Regions from separate parts of the Streptomyces incarnatus genome, predicted to be linked through region 2. Evidence: riboswitches for the same ligand, from Rfam matches in the RefSeq annotation. Region 2 holds a riboswitch; each other region holds the start of a gene.
The links. A riboswitch is a leader RNA that binds a small molecule or an ion and turns the genes downstream of it on or off. The one in region 2 is predicted to bind cobalamin.

Region 1 (7,575 bases), 1.2 Mb from region 2:
GGAGCGCAGGTAGTACGTCGTCTTCAGGCCCGACTTCCAGGCGTACGCGTACATCGAGGAGAGCTTGCCGATGGTCGGCGTCTCCATGAAGAGGTTCAGGGACTGGGACTGGTCCAGGAACGGGGTACGGGCCGCCGCCATGTCGATCAGCCCGCGCTGCGGGATCTCCCACGCCGTGCGGTACAGGGCGCGCACGTCCTCGGGGATCCAGGCGAAGCCCTGCACCGAGCCGTTCGAGTCGCGCAGCGCCTCCCGGGTGCGGGCGTCCCAGACGCCCAGTTCCTTAAGGTCGTTCACCAGGTACGAGTTGACCTGCAGGAACTCACCGGACAGCGTCTCGCGCTTGAACAGGTTCGACACCTGCGGCTCGATGCACTCGTACACGCCCGCGATCGAGGCGATGGTGGCGGTGGGCGCGATGGCCAGCAGCAGGGAGTTGCGCATGCCGACCTCGGCGATACGGCTGCGCAGCGCCTCCCACCGCTCGGGCCAGGTCAGCTCGACGCCGTAGTGGTCGGGGTGCAGCACACCCCGGGCCGTACGGGTCTTCTCCCACGCCGGCAGCGGGCCGCTGCGCTCGGCGAGGTCGGCGGAGGCCTCGTACGCGGCGAGCATGATCCGCTCGGCGATCCGCGTGGACAGGGCCTTGGCCTCCGGGGAGTCGAAGGGCAGGCGCAGCTTGAAGAAGACGTCCTGCAGGCCCATCGCGCCGAGGCCGACGGGCCGCCACTTGGCGTTGGACCGTCCCGCCTGCTCGGTCGGGTAGAAGTTGATGTCGACCACGCGGTCGAGGAAGGTCACGGCGGTGCGGACGGTCTCGTCCAGCCGCTCCCAGTCGATGTCCCCGGTCGCCGTGTCGACGAAGGCACCGAGGTTCACGGAGCCCAGGTTGCAGACCGCCGTCTCCCCGTCGTCGGTGACCTCCAGGATCTCCGTGCAGAGGTTGGAGGAGTGGACCACGTGCCCCGGCAGGGCCGTCTGGTTGGCGGTGCGGTTGGCCGCGTCCTTGAAGGTCATCCAGCCGTTGCCGGTCTGCGCGAGGGTGCGCATCATCCGGCCGTACAGCTCCCGGGCCGGGATGGTCTTCTTCGCGAGGCCCGCCTGCTCGGCCTTGCGGTAGGCGGCGTCGAACTCCTCGCCCCACAGGTCCACCAGCTCGGGCACGTCCGCCGGGGAGAACAGCGACCACTGCTCGTCGGCATTGACCCGGCGCATGAACTCGTCCGGTACCCAGTGCGCGAGGTTCAGGTTGTGCGTACGGCGGGCGTCCTCACCGGTGTTGTCCCGCAGCTCCAGGAACTCCTCGATGTCGGAGTGCCAGGTCTCCAGGTAGACGGCGGCGGCACCCTTGCGCCGGCCGCCCTGGTTCACGGCGGCCACCGAGGCGTCCAGGGTCTTCAGGAACGGCACGATGCCGTTGGAGTGCCCGTTGGTCCCGCGGATCAGCGAACCGCGGCTGCGGATCCGGGAGTACGAAAGGCCGATGCCGCCGGCGTGCTTGGAGAGCCGGGCCACCTGGTGGTAGCGGTCGTAGATGGAGTCCAGCTCGTCCAGCGGGGAGTCGAGGAGGTAGCAGGACGACATCTGCGGGTGCCGGGTGCCGGAGTTGAAGAGCGTGGGGGAGGACGGGAGGTAGTCGAGCCGGCTCATGAGCCCGTAGAGCGCGGCCACTTCGTCCACGGACCGGACGGTGTCGTCCTCGGCGAGCCCGCTCGCCACCCGCAGCATGAAGTGCTGGGGCGTCTCGATGACCTTGCGGGTGATCGGGTGCCGCAGCAGGTAGCGGCTGTAGAGCGTCCGCAGGCCGAAGTAGCCGAAGCGGTCGTCCGCCTGCCGGTCGACCAGCGCGTCGAGCCGCTCGGCGTGCAGCCGCGCGAACTCGGCGGTCCGGTCGGCGATGAGCCCCTCGCGGTGTCCCACGGCCACGGACCCGGTGAAGGACGTCACGCCCTGCGAGGCGGCCTCGGCGCGGATGGAGATGGTCAGCAGCCGGGCGGCGAGCCGGGAGTAGGCGGGGTCCTCCGAGATGAGCCCGGCGGCGGCCTCCGTGGCCAGCTCGCGCAGCTCCGACTCGTCGGCCTTCGCCGACCGGCCGCGCAGCGCGGCGGCGGCGACCCGGCCGGGGTCGGCGTCGGGCAGGTCGGCGGTCAGCTCGGTCAGGGTCCGCAGCAGCGCGGTGCCGGGACCGTCGGTCTCCAGGCCGCCGGCTGACATGCCGCCGGCTGAAGCCGGGTCTGCTGGCGCGATGGTCACGTGGGGCTCTCCCTCGCTCGGCACGGGGGCCTCGCGGGCGGGCAGGGGGCAGCCACGAGCGCAGACGGCGCCCGAGTCCACCGGCCCATTCCGCGAGGCCCGGACGTCGGAAGGCACCCGGACCGGACGGCCGGGCGCGCGCTGCCGGCAGGTCCTCGGACTGACACGGGCGTGCGAACGCACGCGAGTACACCGTTGCGGGACAGTTCCGGATTCGCACCGGATTCCCCTGCGGCGACAGCGAGCACGAGCATACATCTAGTGCCGGGCTGTCGTGACACCCCCAGATGTTGTGTCGTGGCGGTGTCGGAGCGTCAACTCGTAGGTGAGCAGAGTGATGTCGAGCTGCCCCGGCAGCGGATTCCAGTCCCGCTCGGGCGTGCGAACGAAACCCAGCCGTTCGTAGATGCGGTGGGCGGCGTGCATGGTGCGCTGGGTGGACAGGACGACGGCCCGGCAGCCCTCGGTGGCCCGCGCGCGGTCGACGCAGGCCCGCACGAGAGCCTCGCCGACGCCCCGGCCACGCGCCGCGTGGGCCACGGCGAGCATCCGTATCTCGGCCTCTCCGGGGCGTGCGATGTCGGCCATGGGTCCGGGGGACGGAACGAAGGTGACCCCGCCGAGGAGGGTGTCGTTCTGCGTGGCCACGAGTACGTCCGCGTCGGCGGCGCGCTTGGCCACGTCCCTCAGTTCACCGAGGTACGCGTCGCTCTCCCCGAAGTCGAGGAGACCGTCCTGGAGGTAGGCCTGGGCGGTGACCTCGCCGAGGCTTTCGTAGTCGCCCGGGGTCACCTTCCGGATCACGAAGTCCATGGCACCGAGTGTGCCGGAGGGGTACGACAACGGGCCGCCGGTTTTTCCTCCGGCGGCCCGTCGTACGACAGTCGTTCAGTGACTGGCGCCCGCGGTGGCCGGCGGCAGTTCCACCTGCACCCCGGGGTCTCCCGCGTCCGCCGTGTAGTCCTCCGGCTTGGTCTCGTCGGTGCCCTCCGGGGCCTTCAGGGCCTTCAGGGCGAAGGTGAGGACCACGGTGACCACGACGTTGAGGACGAACGCCGTGAGGCCGATGTAGCCGATCTCGCCGATGCCGGGGATCTCCTTCGCCGAGCCGCCGAAGTGCTTCTGGGTCGGGGAGGCGACGCCGTACGCGGCGACCGTGCCGTACGCCATGCCGACCGCCCAGCCGGCGAGCAGCGCCCAGCGGTGGAACCAGCGGGTGAACAGGCCGCCGACCAGGGCTGGGAAGGTCTGCAGGATCCAGATGCCGCCCAGCAGCTGGAAGTTGATGGCGACCGTCTTGTCCATGGTGAGGACGAAGACCAGGGCGCCGACCTTCACCAGCAGCGAGACGACCTTGGAGACCTGGGCCTCCTGCTTCGGCGTCGCGTCCGGCTTGATGAAGTCCTTGTAGATGTTGCGGGTGAAGAGGTTCGCCGCCGCGATCGACATGATCGCCGCCGGGACCAGCGCACCGATGCCGATCGCCGCGAAGGCCACGCCCGCGAACCAGCTCGGGAACATGTCCTCGAAGAGCTGCGGGATGGCCAGCTGGCCGTTCTTGACCTTCACTCCGGCCGCGATCGCCATGAAGCCCAGCAGGGCGAGCAGGCCCAGCATCAGGGAGTACAGCGGCAGGATCGTGGTGTTGCGGCGGATCACCTCACGGCTCTTGGAGGACAGGGTCGCGGTGATCGAGTGCGGGTACATGAAGAGCGCGAGGGCGGAGCCGAGGGCCAGGGTGGCGTACGTCCACTGGCCCGCCTCCGGGGGCACGAGCGCACCGCGCGGCTTGCCCGTGGCCGGGTTGACCTGGCTGAAGGCGTGGGCCGCCTTGGCGAAGACGTCGTCGAAGCCGCCCAGCTTGATCGGGATGTAGATGATCGCCACCGCGATGACGATGTAGATCAGCGCGTCCTTGACGAAGGCGATCAGGGCGGGGGCGCGCAGACCGGACGAGTAGGTGTACGCCGCGAGCACACCGAAGGCGATCAGCAGCGGCAGGTCCCGTACGAACCAGTTGGTGCTGCTGTCCCCGCCGACGCCCATCACGTCCAGCACCGCCTGGATGCCGACGAGCTGGAGCGCGATGTACGGCATCGTCGCCAGGATGCCGGTCAGCGCCACCGCCAGCGACAGGCCCCTGGAGCCGAAGCGGCCCCGGACGAAGTCGGACGTGGTGACGTAGCCGTGGCGGTGGCTGACCGACCACAGGCGCGGCAGGAAGGTGAAGATCAGCGGGTAGACCAGGATCGTGTACGGCACCGCGAAGAAGCCGGACGCGCCCGCCGCGTAGATCGCCGCCGGTACGGCGACGAAGGTGTACGCCGTGTACAGGTCGCCGCCGAGCAGGAACCAGGTGATCCAGGTGCCGAACGACCGTCCGCCCAGGCCCCATTCGTCCAGGGAGTGCTCGTTCTCGGCCCTGCGCCAGCGGGCGGCGAGGAAGCCCATGACCGTGACGGCCAGGAAGAAGAAGATGAAGACGCCGAGCGCGACGCCGTTGACGCCGTTCTTCACTCCGCCTCACCGCCCGTCTCTGAAGCGGGGGAAGCCTGGGAGGCGTGGGCGCGCTGGTCGCGCTGCCACAGCTGGTACGCGGTCATCGTGAGCGCGGTGGAGATCAGCACCCAGAGCATCTGGTACCAGTAGAAGAACGGGATCCCGATGAAGGCGGGGCCCGTCTTCGCGTAGGAGCCGACCCAGAGCATCGCCACGAAGGGCGCGACCAGACACAGGGCGATGATCACCCGGACCGGTGTGACGACCGGGGGTCTCACTTCAGACGTATCGGACATGCCACGGCTCTCCGTCCCCTCGCTGATCACCTGTGTAATGCGCAGGCAATCTAGGTGACGGTGTCAGGGAAGTGGAAGACGTCGTCCGTATATCGGTATATCGATTCAGTGAAGGCCCTGGTGAAGGCCCCGGCGGAGGCCCGCGGGACCCAGCCGCCTTACTCCGCCGGGCGCTTGAGCCGCGCCACGAACTTGTACCGGTCGCCCCGGTACACCGACCGCACCCACTCCACGGGCTTGCCCTCGCGGTCCAGGGAGTGCCGGGAGAGCATGAGCATCGGCAGGCCGACGTCGGTGCCGAGCAGGCCCGCCTCGCGCGGGGTGGCCAGCGAGGTCTCGATGGTCTCCTCGGCCTCGGCGAGGTGGACGTCGTAGACCTCGGCGAGGGCGGTGTAGAGGGACGTGTACTTCACCAGGGAGCGGCGCAGCGCCGGGAAGCGCTTGGCGCTCAGGTGGGTGGTCTCGATGGCCATCGGCTCGCCGTTGGCCATGCGCAGCCGCTCGATGCGCAGCACGCGTCCGCCGGCGGCGATGTCGAGCAGCCCGGCGAGCCGGTCGTCGGCGGTGATGTAGCCGACGTCCAGCAGCTGCGAGGTCGGCTCCAGGCCCTGGGCGCGCATGTCCTCGGTGTAGGAGGTGAGCTGGAGCGCCTGGGAGACCTTGGGCTTGGCCACGAAGGTGCCCTTGCCCTGGATGCGCTCCAGCCGGCCCTCGACCACCAGTTCCTGAAGGGCCTGGCGGACGGTGGTGCGGGAGGTGTCGAACTCGGCCGCCAGCGTGCGCTCGGGCGGGACCGGCGTGCCCGGCGCCTGGGTCTCCGTCATGTCGAGCAGGTGCTTCTTCAGGCGGTAGTACTTGGGCACGCGCGCCGTACGCACGGTCGTCCCGGCCTCGTTCTCCGCACTGCTGACGTCGGTGGTCATGCTCTGCCTTCCCGGCTCCGGATGCCGAAAGCGACCGACTGACATCGGCCACGGCTCACATCGTGGCACGGGTTCTTCTGTCAGGACTCCACCCGCACGCTCCGTGATCTCCTCTATATACAGTGGTGACCGAGGTTGGTCTAGTCCATGATGGCGGGCTGGGCGTCAGATCCCCTGCCAGTCCGGCTTGCCCGCGTAGGTGTGCCGGAAGTAGTCGGCCAGCTTCAGCTTGGCCGCGGCCGGCTCGTCGACGACCACCGTGGCGTGCGGGTGCAGCTGGAGCGCCGAGGCCGGGCAGACGGCGGCGACCGGTCCCTCGACGGTCGCGGCGACCGCGTCCGCCTTGCCCTCGCCGGTCGCCAGCAGCACCAGGTGGCGGGCCTCCAGGATGGTGCCGATGCCCTGGGTGATGACGTGGTGCGGGACCTGCTCGATGTCGCCGTCGAAGAAGCGGGCGTTGTCGATCCGGGTCTGCTCGGTCAGCGTCTTGATCCGGGTGCGCGAGGCGAGGGACGAGCAGGGCTCGTTGAAGCCGATGTGGCCGTCGGTGCCGATGCCCAGCAGCTGCAGGTCCACCCCGCCGGCCGCGGCGAGCGCGCGGTCGTACGCCGCACAGGCCGCCTGGATGTCGTCGGCGGTGCCGTCGGGTCCGAGGAACTTGTCCATGCCGATGCCGAGCGGCTCGAGGACCTCCCGGCGCAGCACCGAGCGGTAGGACTCGGGGTGCTCGGCGGGCAGTCCCACGTATTCGTCGAGCTGGGCTATGCGCGCCCGCGAGGTGTCCACGGCGCCGGAGCGCACCTTGGCGGTCAGCGCCTGGTAGATGGGCAGCGGGGTGGAGCCGGTGGCCACGCCGAGCAGGGCGTCGGGCTTGCGTCGCAGCAGCTGTGCCATGGCCTCGGCGATGAGCTCGCCGCCCGCCGCGGCGTCCGGAACGATGACAACTTCCACGCTGGGCCTGCCGTTCTGAAGTGGGCTCTGGACGTCTCTATGTGGTTTAGACCAATCTAACAGAGCCGGGCCTCCGGAGGGGCTGGTTCATTTCTCTAAGGTCCGCTATAAAATGACCCTCATGGTGACCTCCAGATCGCGTGGCCGCCCGCGCTCCTTCGATCGTGCCACCGCCCTGGAGAAGGCGCTCATGGCCTTCTGGGAGCACGGCTACGAGGCCACCTCCGTCGCCGACCTCACCAGGATCATGGGCATCGGCGCCCCGAGCCTCTACGCCGCCTTCGGCGACAAGCGGACGCTGTTCGAGGAGGTCGTGCGGCTCTACACCGACACCTACGGCGCCTTCGGTGATCGTGCCCTCGCCGAGGAGCCCACCGCCCGCGCCGCCGTCGAGCGCCTGCTGCGCGAGGCCGCCGCCGAGTACACCGACGCCGCCCACCCGCACGGCTGCCTGGTCGTGCACGCCGCCACCAACTGCACCAGCCCCGAGGTGGGGCGGCTGCTGCGCGAGCGGCGCAACGCGAACATCGCCGCCCTCGAGTCCCGGATCCGGGCGGACGTCGTGGCGGGCCGGCTCCCCGCCGGCACCGACGCCGCCGCCCTCGCCCGGCACACCGGCGCGATGATCCAGGGCATGTCCCAGCAGGCCCGCG
Region 2 (7,575 bases):
CGCCCGCGAGGCGGAGGCGGGCCTGGCCGCCGTACGGCTGCGGGACGGCCGCAGGCCCGGGGAACTGCCGGTGCCCGAGCTGCTGCGGCGGATCTCCGCACGGGTGGCCGCACGCGGCACCGCACTGTGGGAGTGACCGTCCTGATCTAAGGTCGGCTTGACGGAAGGAGCCCGCCGTGACCGGTCAGCCCATCCCCGTGATCATCGACTGCGACACCGGGGTCGACGACGCCCTCGCCCTGCTGCTGGCCGTGCGCCACCCGGGTCTCGACCTGCGCGCGGTGACCTGCGTGGCCGGGAACACGGACGTCGACGGCGTGGTCCGCAACACCCTGACCGTGCTGGAGCAGGCGGGCGCCCCGGAGATCCCGGTGGGCCGGGGCGCGCAGCGCCCGCTGATCGAACCGGCGCGCCCGGCGCAGCACGTGCACGGCGCCGACGGCATGGGCGACCTGGGCCTGCCCGCGCCGAAGCGCCGCGCCTGCGAGCTGGACGCCGTGGCCCTGCTCCGGCGCGAGATCCTGGCCTCGCCCCGCCCGGTCACCCTGATCCCCACCGCGCCCCTGACCAACATCGCCCTGCTGCTGCGCACCCACCCGGAGGTGACCCGCAACATCGAGCGGGTCGTCTTCATGGGCGGCGCGGTGGCCGTCGGGAACGCGACTCCGGTCGCCGAGTTCAACGTCTGGCACGACCCGGAGGCGGCGGCGATCCTGCTCTCCTCCGGGGTGCCCCTCACCATGTACGGCCTCGACGTCTTCATGCAGGTGGTCGTGCCCGCCCCGGAGGTGCACCGGCTGCGCACCAGCGCCGACCCCGGCACCCGCCTGGCCGGAGAGCTCCTCGCCCACCGGCCGACCGCACAGGGCGAGGAGCCCGAGGCGGAGGAGGCGGGCGGCCTGGGCGACGCGGGCGCGGTGTGCGCGGTCGCCGACCCGCAGGGCATCACCACCCGCCTGCTCCCGGTCGAGGTGTCCCTGGCCCCCGGCCCGACCCGGGGCCAGACGATCGTCGACCGCCGCCCCCGCCCCGGCGAGTCCGAGATCCACGAGGGCAGGCGCCAACAGGCGATGGTGGACGTGGCGTTGGAGGTCGCCGTGGACCGCTACGTCAAGTTGTACCTGGAGACGGTCGAACGCTAGTCCCGGGGCACCAGGTCCCGGGGCCGACGTGACGTGCCGTCACCGGCCGCCGGACGCGGGGGCCGTCCAGCGCTCCTCCACCCGGGCCAGGCGCCAGTACGCCAGCGCCGCCGCCCACACCACCACGAACAGGGCGACGATCACGTAACCGATGTTGCCGAGGTCGAGGCCGACCAGCTCCATGGTGCCGATGAAGAAGGCGACCACGATGGACAGCCCGGTGATGGTCAGGTTGTAGAAGACCTTGCGCACCGGGTTCGAGAAGGCCCACTGGTAGGCGAAGTTCATGAACGTGCCGTCGAGCGTGTCGAACAGGCACATCCCCGCGGTGAACAGCAGCGGCAGGCACAGGATGGCGTACCAGGGCAGGCCCGCCGCCGCACCGGAGCCCGCCATCACCATCAGGGTGACCTCGGTGGCCGTCTCGAAGCCGAGGCCGAACAGGAACCCGACCGGGTACATCTGGCCGGGGCGGCTGATGGACCGGGTGAGGCGGCCGAGGAAGCGGTTCATGAACCCGCGTGAGTCCAGGTGGCGTTCCAGCTCGGTCTCGTCGTACGTCCCCGCCCGCATCGCCCGGAAGACGCGCAGGATGCCGACGAGGGCCACCAAGTTGAGCGCGGCGATGAGATACAGGAACGCGCCGGCGATCGTCGTCCCCAGGAAGCCGAGGACCTGGTGGGTGCCGGAGTTCTCGTTGGTCACCTTGTCGGCGAGCTGCGTGCCGGCCGCGATCATCACGGCGAGCACGATCACCACGCTGGAGTGCCCGAGCGCGAACCAGAACCCCACCGACACCGGCCGCTTGCCGTCGGCCATCAGCTTGCGGGTGGTGTTGTCGATCGCGGCGATGTGGTCGGCGTCGAAGGCGTGCCGCACGCCCAGCGTGTAGGCGGTGATGCCCAGGCCGATGCCGAAGGCCTTGGAGCCGACCTGGTAGTGGCCGGGGACGACGAGGAGGAAGAGGATCCCGAAGGCGACGACGTGGAGGGCGGCGATCACCGCCACCAGCCCGATCGTCTTGACGGTGTCCTCGCGCCGCCAGCGGAAGGAAGCCGTCACGGCAGGGGTATCGGCAGCATTGGCCATCGGTTCACGCTCCAGCACCTCGTGGATCACTTCGTGAGCTGCCGTGGCCGGTCTCCTGGCTTACGGGGTGGTGCGTTCGCCGTCCCTGCCTTCCCAGTCGTACGACCGACCAGTGGCCCGGCGGGTGCCGGACGGGACGGGAACTCCCCGATCACAGTGGCGAGGGCCGCGTCGACCTTGCATCGACTTCCCGAACACCACGGCCCGACCACCGTAGGGGTGCGGGGGCTCTTCTGCATAGCTGCACAACCGAGCAGGTATTCAAGATCACATGCCGGGCTGCGAGGATGAGGCCATGCATCTCGTGCCTGCCGACCGAGCCGACCGCCGCACCATCGACGGTCACCGGGTGTGCGAGGCGATCGCCGCCATCGGCGACGCGGGCCACGTCCGTACCTGGGCCGACCGCTTCTCCCTGCTGGCCGACCCCAACCGGCTGTCCCTCCTGCTCGCCCTCCACCACACCGGTCCGCTCGCCGTCTCCGACCTCGCCATCGCCACGGGCATGAACGACCCCGCCGTCTCCCAGGCCCTGCGGCTGCTGCGAGCGGCCGGTGTCGTCGCGGGCGAGAAGGAGGGCCGGGTCGTCAGGTACCAGGTGGTGGACGGCGAGGTGGCGGGGCTGCTGGAGCACTGCGGTACGCCGGGCTAGGCGCGCCACCGGGGCGAGGGCGCGGGGCAGGTGCTCCGTGCCGGGCCGAAGGTTCCTTTTCCGGGCAATGTGGACAGATTCCCTGTACCGTCGTGTCCTTTCCGAAGGGATCCCGTATGGCAGACCGCTTCCCGGACCTCTCCCCCAAGAGCCCCGACTGGTGGCGCCAGGCCGTCATCTACCAGGTCTATCCCCGCAGCTTCGCCGACGCCGACGGCGACGGGCTCGGCGATCTGCGCGGCATCACCCTGCGCCTGGACCACCTCGCCGGCCTCGGCGTCGACGCCCTGTGGCTGAGCCCCTTCTACCCTTCCGAACTGGCCGACGGCGGCTACGACGTCGCCGACCACCGGGACGTCGACCCCCGCCTCGGCACCCTGGACGACTTCGACGCCCTGGTCGGCGAGGCCCACCGGCTCGGTCTGAAGGTCGTCGTCGACATCGTCCCGAACCACACCTCGCACCGGCACCCCTGGTTCCAGGAGGCCCTGCGCTCCGGCCCCGGCTCCCCGGCCCGCGAGCGGTACGTCTTCCGCCCCGGCCGGGGCGCGCACGGCGAACTCCCGCCCACCGACTGGCAGTCCGTCTTCGGCGGCAGCGCCTGGCAGCGGACCCCGGACGGCGAGTGGTACCTGCACCTCTTCGCCCCCGAACAGCCCGACCTCAACTGGGACAACGAGGACGTCCGCGCCGACTTCCGCACCACCCTGCGCTTCTGGTCCGACCGGGGTGTCGACGGCTTCCGGGTCGACGTCGCCCACGGCCTCGCCAAGGACCTCGCCGAGCCCCTGCGGGACACCGGGAACCTCGGCGCCACCGGCGAGGAGGCCCTGCCGCTCGTCCCGCCGGGCAGCCACCCCTACTGGGACCGCGACGAGGTCCACGAGATCTACCGGGACTGGCGCAAGGTCTTCGACGCCTACCGCCCGCCGCGCACCGCCGTCGCCGAGGCCTGGGTCCCCGGACCGCGCCGCGCACTGTACGCCCGCCTCGACGAACTCGGCCAGGCCTTCAACTTCGAATACCTCGAAGCCCGTTGGGACGCCGCGGAACTCCGCCGGGTCATCACCGACGAGCTGGCCACCGCCCACGCCGCCGGCGCCACCGCCACCTGGGTGCTGTCCAACCACGACGTCGTACGCCACGCCTCGCGCCTGATGCTCCCGCCCGGCACCGATCCGGCCTCCTGGCTGCTGTCCGGCGGCACCGCGCCCGCCGTCGACGTAGCCGCCGGCCTGCGCCGGGCCCGGGCCGCGACCCTCCTGATGCTCGCGCTGCCCGGCTCGTCGTACCTGTACCAGGGCGAGGAACTCGGCCTCCCCGAGGTCGCCGACCTGCCCGCCGAGGTGCTCCAGGACCCGATCTGGGAGCAGACCGGCCATGTCCGCAAGGGCCGCGACGGCTGCCGGGTGCCGCTGCCGTGGACGACGACCGGGCCGTCGTACGGCTTCGGGCCGGGCGCCGCCTGGCTGCCGCAGCCGTCGTCCTTCGCGGCGTACGCCGTCGAGGCGCAGACGGAGGCCGAGGGCTCGACCCTGGAGCTGTACCGCACCGCCCTGCGGCTGCGCCGCAAGCTGCTGGAGGGCGAGGCGCTGACCTGGACCCCGGACGCCCCGGCCGGCGTGCTGGACTTCACCCGCTCGCCGGCCTGGCGCTGCGTGACCAACCTCGGCGAGCGGCCGGTACCGCTGCCGCCGGGGGCGGTGCTGCTGGGCAGCCGCCCCCTCGGCGGTACGGCCCTCCCGCCGGACACGACCGTGTGGCTGGCCCCCAGGGCCTAACCCGTCGTCGGCCCGGGGCTCGGCGCCGCCGAGGCGTTGCCGCCGGTCAGGCCGCTGAGGTCGACGGGTGTCGACGTGGGGTTCGGCGGCGGGGTGAGCACCACCTCCGGCTGACCTGCGGCCGGGGGTGGCGGGGTCAGGTCGGAGGCGGGCAGCTTGGGCGGGGTGGTCTGCTGGAAGAGGGTCTGGTCGAAGTCGACCAGGCCGGTCTTCTCCATCACCGTCATGTGGTCCAGCACGGTGTTGTTGGCCTGGTCGGCGAGGGCGCGCACCAGCGAGTTCTTGGTGGTGGACCGGATCTTCGAGATGGTGTTGAAGATCGCGCCGTGCGTCATCCGCAGGATGTTGGCGAAGTCGCTGTCGAACTTCCTCCCGCTGTCCGCCTTCAACTGGCTGACGAAGCCCTGCTGCTGGGGGCTGGCCAGGTTGGGCAGCGTGATGTTCAGCATCGGCGCGATCTTGCGGCAGGTGGTGTCCAGCGCCGCGTGCCCGTCGACCAGGTGCTTGCTGGCCGTGATGACCCCCGGTGTGGTGCCCTTCTGCAGCCCCATCTGCCCCACCGGGTACTCCCACAGTCCGGCGGCCCGCACCTTCACCACGAAGTCGCGGTCCTGCTCGGTCAGCGGCCCCCACTGCGTGTTGGCGATGACGCGGTCCTGCGCGGTGGTCACCTTGGTCACGCCGAGCATGCTCGGGTAGGCGAGTGCGACGAGGGTCATGGCCATCGCACCGCCCACGAAGAGGGTTCCCGTCGCGTTCCGCGAAAAGCGCACCGTGCCTCCTGCCCGGTCGTGGATCCCGCCCCCGATGACGGCTCGGGGCGGTTCGGACGCACAGCAGTACGGATGCGGGCGCCGTTCGTATCGGTGCGGCAGGTAAAGAAGAGTTGACCATTCCCCGGGAGAGGCGAGACGAACCGTTGGCATAGATTCGCCGCATGCCCCCACAGCCACCGTCGCCCCGCATGCCGGCCGGTCGCCCCCCGGCTGCCGCCGCCCTTCCCGTCCTGCCCTACCGCAAGCCCACCAAGGGCCGCGACTACTGGGTGTTCGACGACGTCCTGCCCGACGTGGACGCCGTACGGGAGCGGTGCCTGGCCAAGGACGACTGGGTGCAGGGCTACCCGTACACCTCCGAGACCTGGCCCGGCCTGCGTGCCATGCCCGGCCTGGAACCCGCCGAACTCGCCGTGATCGAGGGCCTGGTGAAGAAGGCCACGGGGGCGAAGGAGCTGTGGGTGCAACAGGCTCCCGGCGGCGGGACGCTGAACCACAACTGCGTGCAGGTGGTCGGCGAGGGCGAGAGCGAGCCCCGCCCGCACACGGACTCACGGGCGCTGTGCCGGTACGCCGCCGTGCTGTACCTCAATCCCGGTGTCCCCAAGAACTGCGGCACGGCCTTCTACCGCCAGTCACTGCCCGGCGGCCGGCTCGGCGGCAACATCGTGCACGCCCCGCACAACAACCTCGTCGAGGCCCTCGGCACGCGGTTCGTCCCGGCGAACCACTTCGAGGAGGACGTCCGCGTCCCCCACAAGTACAACCGCCTCCTCCTCTACAACGCCAACCTCGTGCACAGCGCGACGGACTACTGCGGCACCACGCTGGAGGACAAGCGGATGACGGCGGTCTTCTTCTGGATGGCGTGAGCCGGGGTCACAGGAGCAGCAGCAGCGTCGCCACGGCCGTGCAGCTCGCGCACACCGCGAGGGTCACGGCCACGCAGCGGCGCTTCAGTTCCTGGTAGCGGTGTTCGTACTCGGCGCGCAGGGACGTGCAGCGGGCCGCGATGCGTTCCAGGTCGGCGCGGGAGCGGGCCAGGGCGTCGGTGACGTACCGGTGCTCGATCTCCTCGCGCTGGGCGGTCGTCAGCCACTCCAGGGGCCCGGTGAACTCGTGGGCGCGCTGCTCGGCCTCGGCGATGCGGGCCTGCCAGAGCAGGTATCCCTCGACCTCGTTGGCGAGCGCGTCGTCGGCCCCCTGCCTCGGCGGACCGCTCACCCCTGTCCCCGGTCGGGCCGCGCCGGGATCGCGTGCTCGTGCTCCTGCATCGCGATGTCGGGGTGGTGCAGGTCGAACGCCGGGGATTCCGAACGGATCCGGGGGAGGGTGACGAAGTTGTGCCGCGGGGGCGGGCAGGAGGTCGCCCACTCGAGCGAACGGCCGTAGCCCCAAGGGTCGTCGACGCCGACCGGCTTGCCGTACCTGGCCGTCTTCCAGACGTTGTAGAGGAACGGCAGCATCGACAGGCCGAGCAGGAACGAGCCGATGGTGGAGACGGTGTTCAGGGTGGTGAAGCCGTCGGCCGCCAGGTAGTCGGCGTAGCGGCGGGGCATGCCCTCGGCGCCCAGCCAGTGCTGGACCAGGAAGGTGGTGTGGAAGCCGACGAACAGCGTCCAGAAGGTGATCTTGCCGAGGCGTTCGTCCAGCATCTTGCCGGTCCACTTCGGCCACCAGAAGTGGAACCCCGCGAACATGGCGAAGACGACCGTGCCGAAGACCACGTAGTGGAAGTGGGCCACCACGAAGTACGAGTCGGAGACGTGGAAGTCCATCGGCGGGGACGCCAGGATGACACCGGTCAGGCCGCCGAAGAGGAACGTGACGAGGAAGCCCGCCGCCCACAGCATCGGCGTCTCGAAGGACAGACTGCCCTTCCACATCGTGCCGATCCAGTTGAAGAACTTCACCCCGGTCGGCACCGCGATCAGGAAGGTCATGAAGGCGAAGAACGGCAGCAGCACCCCGCCGGTGACGTACATGTGGTGGGCCCACACCGTCGCGGACAGACCGGCGATGGAGATGGTCGCGGCGATCAGGCCCATGTAGCCGAACATCGGCTTGCGGGAGAACACCGGGATGATCTCGGAGACGATGCCGAAGAACGGCAGGGCGATGATGTACACCTCCGG
Region 3 (7,575 bases), 2.4 Mb from region 2:
GTACGGCGGAATCACCCACGTACGCCTCGGGGTTGGCGCCGGTCAGGTGCCGCACCATGGCCACCATGCCGCCGTGGTACTGGAAGTAGTCGTCGGCGTCGACCAGGTCGTGCTCGCGCGTGTCGACGTTCTTGGCCGCCACCGCGATCCGCCGGAACGCCGTCTCCATGTCCCCGCGCGCCGCCCGCCCGTCGAGCCCGCGCCCGTAGGCGTAACCGCCCCACACCGCGTAGACCTCGGCGAGGTCGGCGTCCGAGCGCCAGTTGCGGGCGTCGATCAGCGGCAGCAGACCCGCGCCGTACGCCCCCGGCTTGGAGCCGAAGATCCGGGCCGTCGCGCGCCGCCGGTCGCCGTGCCCGGCGGTGTCCTCGTCGGCGTGGGCCTTCACGAAGTTGCTCCCGGCGGGCTCGTCCAGCTCGGCCACGGCCCGTACGGCGTCGTCGATCAGGCCGACGACGTGCGGGAACGCGTCCCGGAAGAACCCGGAGATACGGACCGTGACATCGATGCGCGGCCGTCCCAGCTCCTGCAGCGGGACCACCTCGAAGCCCGTGACCCGGCGCGAGGCGTCGTCCCACACCGGACGGCAGCCCAGCAGCGCCAGGATCTCGGCGATGTCGTCGCCCTGGGTGCGCATCGCCGACGTGCCCCAGACGGTCAGGCCCACCGACTTCGGGTACTCGCCCGTGTCCTGCAGGTACCTCTGCACCAGGGAGTCGGCCAGCGACTGACCGACCTCCCAGCTCAGCCGCGACGGAATGGCCTTGGGGTCGACCGAGTAGAAGTTCCGGCCGGTCGGCAGCACGTTCACCAGGCCACGGGTCGGGGAGCCGGAGGGACCTGCCGGTACGTAACCGCCGTCCAGCGCCCGCAGGATGTGCCCGATCTCGTCGGTGGTGCGCGCGAGGCGGGGTACGACCTCGGCGCAGGCGAACTCCAGCACCGCGACGGCGTCCGGGAGTTCGGCCCGGAGCACGTCACCGAGGACGGCGGGTACGGCCGCGCGGTCCCAGGCCCGCTCCTCCATGCCCTCCGCGATCCGCCGGCACAGCTGCTCCAGCAGGTCGACCGCGTCGGAGGCGGTACGGGCCGGGCCGTCCACCAGGTCCGTCAGCTCCACCGGGACCTTGACCGGGGCGCCGGGCTCGGCCAGCAACTCCTTCTCGTCCAGTCCGAAATGGGCCGCCAGCGACGAGCGCAGACCCGGCAGCGCGTTCGCCTGCCCGCCCCACACCTGCGAGGCGCGCAGCACGGCCAGCACCAGGTTCACCCGGGGCTCGCCGACCGGGCCGCCGCCCAGGATGTGCAGGCCGTCGCGGATCTGCACGTCCTTGATCTCGCACAGGTAGCCGTCGATGTGCATGACGAACTCGTCGAACTCGGCGTCGTCCGGCTGCTCGTCCACATGCAGGTCGTGGTGCAGCTCGGCCGCCTTGACCAGCGTCCAGATCTGGGCGCGGACGGCCGGGGCCTTCGCCGGGTCCAGGTCGGAGACGAGCGCGTACTCGTCCAGCAGCTGCTCCAGCTTGGCCAGGTCGCCGTAGGTGTCGGCGCGGGCCATCGGCGGCACCAGGTGGTCGACCACCGTGGCGTGCCCGCGCCGCTTGGCCTGGGTGCCCTCACCGGGGTCGTTGACGATGAACGGGTAGATCAGCGGCAGGTCGCCGAGGACGGCGTCCGGCGCGCACCCGCGCGACAGACCCAGCCCCTTGCCGGGCAGCCACTCCATCGTGCCGTGCTTGCCCATGTGCACGATCGCGTCGGCACCGAACCCCCCCTCCGATGTCGCGGCCTCCAGCCACCGGTACGCCGCCATGTAGTGGTGCGAGGGCGGCATGTCCGGGTCGTGGTAGATCGCGATCGGGTTCTCGCCGAAGCCGCGCGGCGGCTGGATCATGACCACGACGTTCCCGAACCGCAGCGACGCCAGCACGATGTCGTCGCCGTCGACGTACAGGCTGCCCGGCGGCTCGCCCCACGCCTCCAGCATGGCTTCCCTGAGGTCCGGGTCCAGCTTCTCGAACCACGCCCGGTAGTCCGCCAGCGGCACCCGCGCGGGCGCCGCCGCCAGCTGCTCCTCGGTCAGCCACTCCACGTCGTGGCCGCCGGCCTCGATCAGCCGGTGGATCAGCTCGTCGCCGCCGGAGGGGTACTCGGTGAGGCCGTAGCCGGCTTCCCTGAGGGCGTCCAGCACCCGCACCGCCGACGCGGGCGTGTCCAGACCGACCGCGTTGCCGACCCGGGAGTGCTTGGTCGGGTACGCGGTGAAGACCAGCGCGATCTTCTTCTCGGCGTTCGGCTTGTGCTTCAACCGCGCGTGCCGCAGGGCGATCCCGGCCACCCGCGCGGCCCGCTCCGGGTCGGCGACGTACACCGGGACCTCGTCCGGACCCTGCTCCTTGAAGGAGAACGGCACGGTGATCAGCCGGCCGTCGAACTCCGGGATCGCGACCTGCATCGCCGCGTCCATGGGGGAGAGGGCGGCGTCCGACTCCTCCCACGCGGACCGCGAGGAGGTCAGGCAAAGTCCCTGCAGCACAGGGATGTCGAGGTCGGCGAGGGCGCCGATGTCCCAGGACTCCTCGTCGCCGCCCGCCGAGGCCTGCGAGGCGTGCGTGCCGCCGGCCGCCAGAACCGTCGCGACCAGCGCGTCGGCCTTCCCCAGCAGCTCGTACAGCCCGGCGTCCGCGCCGCGCAGCGAACCGCAGTACACGGGAAGCGCGTTGGCGCCCTTCGCCTCGATGGCGTCGCACAGGGTGTCCACGAAGGCGGTGTTGCCGCTGAGTTCGTGCGCCCGGTAGAAGAGCACGCCCACGGTCGGACGGTCCTCCCGGAGCTCGTAGGAGCCGTGGACGCCGTACTCCGGCATCTTCCGCGGCTCCTCGAAGCCCTCACCGGTGAGCAGCACGGTGTCCGACAGGAACCGGGACAGCTCCAGCAGGTTCGCGGGACCGCCCTCGACCAGGTACCTGAGCGCCTCCGCCACCACACCGGCCGGCACGCTCGACTCGGCCATCAGCTCCGCGTCCGGCACGGCCTCGCCGCCCAGCAGCACGGTCGGGATCCGGGCCGCCCTCAGCGCCGCGAGCCCGCTCTCCCAGGCGCGCTTGCCGCCCAGCAGCCGTACGACGGCGAGGTCCGCGCCCGCCAGCAGCCCCGGCAGCTCCTGCTCGACGTCCACCCGCGTCGGGTTGCCGATCCGGTAGTCCGCGCCGGAGGCCCGGGCCGCCAGCAGATCCGTGTCGGCGGTGGACAACAACAACACTGTGCTCATGCAGGCGCTCCCGGTGGGATGAAAGGCAGTCCTTGCGGCGCGCCCGACTCGATGAGCCGCCACAGCGCGTCCGTGTCCGCGTGCTGTTCGATCAGGTCGCCGAGCCGGTCGAGCTGCTCCTCGCGCAGCGCGGCGAAGGAGGTGTCCGGCGCGGGCACGAAGCGGCGGCCCGCGGCGGCGGCCACCTCGCGCAGGAAGGCCCGCCGGAAGCCGTCCGACTCCAGGGAACCGTGCCAGTGGGTGCCCCAGGTCTGGCCGACCCGGCAGCCGTCCAGGAAGGCTTCCCCACCGGCCACTTCGGCGACCCCGTGGTGGATCTCGTACCCCTCGACGCGTTCGCCGAGGGCCTCGCCGGACGGCCGGGTCAGGGTCTTCTCGCGGGCGAACCGCACCCGCACGGGCAGCACGCCGAGCCCGTCGACCGCGCCGGCCCGCGACTCGACCTCGTCCTCGATGTGCTCGCCGAGGATCTGGAAGCCGCCGCAGACGCCGAGGACCGGGCGCCCTTCGGCGGCCCGCCGCACGAGGGCGTCCGCGAGCCCGCGCTCGCGCAGCCACTCCAGCGCCCGCACGGTGCCGCGGGTGCCCGGGACGACGACCAGGTCCGCGTCCGCCAGCTCCTCCGGCCGGTCCACGAACCGCACCACGACCCCCGGTTCGGCGGCGAGCGCGTCGACATCGGTGAAGTTGGACATCAACGGGATCGCGCACACGGCGACGCGCAGTACGTCCACGCCGACGGGGGGAGCCACGGTGGACTCCCGGACGGTTCCGCGCAGGGAGACCCGCAGCCCGTCCTCCTCGTCGATGCCGAGTCCGTGCCGGAACGGGAGCACGCCGTACGTCCGCCGCCCGGTCAGGCCCTGGAGCATGTCCAACCCGGGCTCCAGCAGGGAGACATCGCCCCGGAACTTGTTCACGAGGAACCCGGCGACCAGCTCCTGGTCCTCCGGCGACAGCAGCGCCACGGTCCCGAAGAAGGAGGCGAAGACGCCCCCGCGGTCGATGTCGCCCACCACCAGCACGGGCAGCCGCGCGTTCCGCGCGATGCCCATGTTCACGATGTCGGTCCGGCGCAGATTGATCTCCGCCGGGGAGCCCGCGCCCTCACAGATCACCGCGTCATACGTGCCCCGCAACTCGGCCAGGCAGTCCAGCACCGTGCCGAGGAGCTTCTGCTGCCGCCCGCCGTGGTACCCGCGCGCGCTCAGCTCGCCCACCGGCTTGCCCAGCAGCACCACCTGGCTGCTCTGTTCGCCGCCCGGCTTGAGCAGCACCGGGTTCATCAGCGCGGTCGGCTCGATCCGGCACGCCTGGGCCTGCATCGCCTGCGCCCGCCCGATCTCGGCGCCCTCGCGGGTCACGAAGGAGTTGAGCGACATGTTCTGCGCCTTGAACGGCGCGACCTTCACGCCCTGACGCACCAGCCACCGGCAGATCCCGGCCGTCACGACGCTCTTGCCGGCGTCGGAGGTGGTGCCGGCGACGAGGAGTCCCCCGTTCACTTCCCACGTCCCTTCGGGCTCCTGAGGCTCTTGACGCCGCTGACGAGGAGGCGGGCGGCGACCGTGGTGCCGAGCGCGAGCAGGCCGACGCGGCGGGAGAGCCGTACGGCCCGGTCGATGTCGGTGACCCGAACGGCCCGGCCGGTGTCCCCGTTGAGTACGGGCCGGTGCTCGACGCGGCCGGCGTAGGAGAGCGTGCCGCCGAGCCGCACACCGAGCGCGCCCGCGAAGGAGGCCTCCACGGGCCCGGCGTTGGGGCTCGGGTGCCGGTGGGCGTCCGCCTTCCAGGCGCGCAGGGCACCGAGCGGTTCGGGTCCGGCCACGGCCGCGAGTACGGCGGTCAGCCGGGCCCCCGGCCAGCCGGCCAGGTCGTCCAGCCGGGCCGAGGCCCAGCCGTAGCGGCGGTAGCGGGGGGACCTGTGACCGACCATCGCGTCCAGGGTGTTGACGGCCCGGAACCCCAGCAGCCCCGGCACCCCGGCCACGGCCCCCCACACCAGGGCGCCCACGACGGCGTCCGAGGTGTTCTCGGCGACCGACTCGACGACGGCCCGGGCGATCCCGTCGGCGTCCAGCGCCTGCGGGTCCCGGCCGCACAGATGCGGCAGCCGGGCGCGGGCCGCGTCGACGTCCCCGGACTCCAGGGCGCGCCCGATGGCGCGGGCCTCCCGGGCGAGCGACGTACCACCCACCACCGCCCAGGTGGCGGCGGCGGTCAGCGCGATGGAGGCGGCGGCGGAAGGGCGCACGGCGCGTGTGGCCAGCGTGCCGAGTGCGACGGCGCCACCGGCGCACACGGCGGTGTGCACGGCGCCCCAGCCGCGGTGATCGTGCCACAACGCGCGGTCCACGGCAGCGGCCGCCCGCCCGAACGCGGCGACCGGATGCCCGCGGCGCGGATCGCCGAGGAGCAGGTCACCGAGAAGGCCGGCGGCGGCGCCGTACGCGTGAATGCGATCGGCACCCATCGGCTCAGCCGACGTGGGTGGCAGCTGCGCCCCGAAGGGGCGCGGGGAACTGCGCGACCAGCCACGACGGGCCTGCGGACGACCGACGGCTTGTTGTGGCACTCCCCGCGGAGCGCTTGGTGGCGGTCCTTGTCCTGCTGCAGCCGGGCATGGCGATCGATGTCCTCACTCAGGGTGTCCGCGCCCTGGTTCGACGAGATTCGGCGGTGAGAGTTCCTGGCTCCCGGGATGTTCTTCCCCGGTGACAGTGGCGGGACCGCGCCGGATTCGCACCGGCTTCCTCTCCTTGCCGCCGTACATGGCCTGGGCAGTCCACCACGCGCCCGGAACGGCCGTCAACTTGCCGTTGACCTGCGAGGGGAGAGTGTGCCGATCCCCACATCGCGGGACGCCCGTGACCTCCGGGCATGCCGAAGGCTCCTCTCCGTCCAGGACGGAGAGGAGCCTTCGGCATGCCCGATTCGTGTGGCTGGGTCAGGACTTGGAGACGATGAGGAAGATGCCGTACGCCACCGCCGCCGCGCACGCGGCGAAGCAGGCGTACGCGCCGGTGACCGCGAGGGGGGCGGAGCCGCCCTGCGCCGCGGCCTTCTCGCGCCGCGCCAGACCGTTGATGCCGAGGGTGAACAGGGCCACCAGGCCCACGGTGAACACGAGGCTGGTGCCGAAGACGGAGCCGAGGGCCGACCAGTCGATCTTCATGGGGTTGCTTCCTTGGGTACCGGTGTGGCCGGGGTCAGACGGTCGCGGCCGGCGGGGCGGCCTCGGGCGCGGGCTCGGTGGCGGCCGGGGAGGGGATCGTGGCCGTCAGGTTCTCGCTGATCGTGCCCGCCGGGGGCGGGGTCACCGCGGCGATGGCGGCGGTCACCACACCGGCCGGCTCCTCGGTCTCGGCCACCACGTTGGTGTGGTCGACGACCTCGCGGCGGGAGATCTTCCAGATCGCGGCGCTCGCGGCGACCAGGAAGACGGCGACCAGCCCGGTGCCCCAGTCACCGAGGCCCGTGACGGACTCGGCGCCCGCGCCGACCAGCGCGGCGGCCGGGAGGGTGAGCACCCAGGCGATCGCCATGCGGGTCGCGGTGGACCAGCGGACCACCCCGCCCTTGCGGCCGAGGCCCGCGCCCATCACCGAGCCGGAGACGACGTGCGTGGTGGAGAGGGAGAAGCCGAGGTGGGAGGAGGCCAGGATGGCGGTGGCGGCGCTGGTCTGGGCGGCGAAGCCCTGGCGCGGCTCCAGGTCGGTCAGGCCCTTGCCCATGGTGCGGATGATCCGCCAGCCGCCGATGTAGGTGCCGAGCGCGATGGCCAGGCCGGCGGAGAGGATGACCCAGGTGGGAGGGTTGGAGCCCGGGGCGATGGCGCCGCCCGCGATCAGCGCGAGGGTGATGATGCCCATGGTCTTCTGGGCGTCGTTGGTGCCGTGGGCGAGGGAGACCAGGCCGGCGGAGGCGATCTGGCCGGCGCGGTAGCACTTGCGGGTGGCCTCGCCCTCCGCCTTGCCGCCGATGCCGTAGGAGAACCGGGTGGCCAGCATCGAGGCGAGACCGGCCACGATCGGCGCGGCGACCGCCGGGAGCAGCACCTTGGTGACCAGGACGTCACCGTGCACCGCGCCGAAGCCGGCGGAGGCGACGGTGGCGCCGATCAGGCCGCCCATCAGGGCGTGCGAGGAACTCGAGGGGAGGCCCACCAGCCAGGTCAGCAGGTTCCAGAGGATCGCGCCGACGAGGGCGGCGAAGATGACCTCGGGACGGATGCCGGTCTCGTCGACGAGACCCTTGGAGATCGTGTTGGCGACCTCCACGGAGAGGAAGGCGCCCAGCAG

Region 1: another riboswitch for cobalamin. It lies ahead of ABB07_RS13155 (ribonucleoside-diphosphate reductase subunit alpha); the one in region 2 lies ahead of nicT (Nickel transporter NicT).
Region 3: another riboswitch for cobalamin. It lies ahead of ABB07_RS29725 (cobalamin biosynthesis protein); the one in region 2 lies ahead of nicT (Nickel transporter NicT).

Annotation. Positions count from the first base shown of each region.
Region 1 is NZ_CP011497.1:2,981,306-2,988,880, reverse strand. Features, by position in the region: gene ABB07_RS13155 (ribonucleoside-diphosphate reductase subunit alpha) at 1-2,253, opposite strand, end outside; cobalamin riboswitch at 2,383-2,507, opposite strand; gene ABB07_RS13150 (GNAT family N-acetyltransferase) at 2,512-3,066, opposite strand; gene mctP (monocarboxylate uptake permease MctP) at 3,142-4,770, opposite strand; gene ABB07_RS13140 (DUF3311 domain-containing protein) at 4,767-5,048, opposite strand; gene ABB07_RS13135 (GntR family transcriptional regulator) at 5,207-5,971, opposite strand; gene nagB (glucosamine-6-phosphate deaminase) at 6,137-6,922, opposite strand; gene ABB07_RS13125 (TetR/AcrR family transcriptional regulator) at 7,044-7,575, shown strand, end outside.
Region 2 is NZ_CP011497.1:4,190,391-4,197,965, reverse strand. Features, by position in the region: gene thrS (threonine--tRNA ligase) at 1-136, shown strand, start outside; gene ABB07_RS18775 (nucleoside hydrolase) at 177-1,142, shown strand; gene nicT (Nickel transporter NicT) at 1,182-2,231, opposite strand; cobalamin riboswitch at 2,260-2,448, opposite strand; gene ABB07_RS18765 (ArsR/SmtB family transcription factor) at 2,527-2,883, shown strand; gene ABB07_RS18760 (glycoside hydrolase family 13 protein) at 3,000-4,664, shown strand; gene ABB07_RS18755 (DUF4142 domain-containing protein) at 4,661-5,383, opposite strand; gene ABB07_RS18750 (DUF6445 family protein) at 5,602-6,312, shown strand; gene ABB07_RS18745 (cytochrome C oxidase subunit I) at 6,320-6,664, opposite strand; gene ctaD (aa3-type cytochrome oxidase subunit I) at 6,661-7,575, opposite strand, start outside.
Region 3 is NZ_CP011497.1:6,571,057-6,578,631, forward strand. Features, by position in the region: gene cobN (cobaltochelatase subunit CobN) at 1-3,274, opposite strand, end outside; gene ABB07_RS29720 (cobyric acid synthase) at 3,271-4,779, opposite strand; gene ABB07_RS29725 (cobalamin biosynthesis protein) at 4,776-5,747, opposite strand; cobalamin riboswitch at 5,936-6,079, opposite strand; gene ABB07_RS29730 (hypothetical protein) at 6,222-6,449, opposite strand; gene ABB07_RS29735 (inorganic phosphate transporter) at 6,484-7,575, opposite strand, start outside.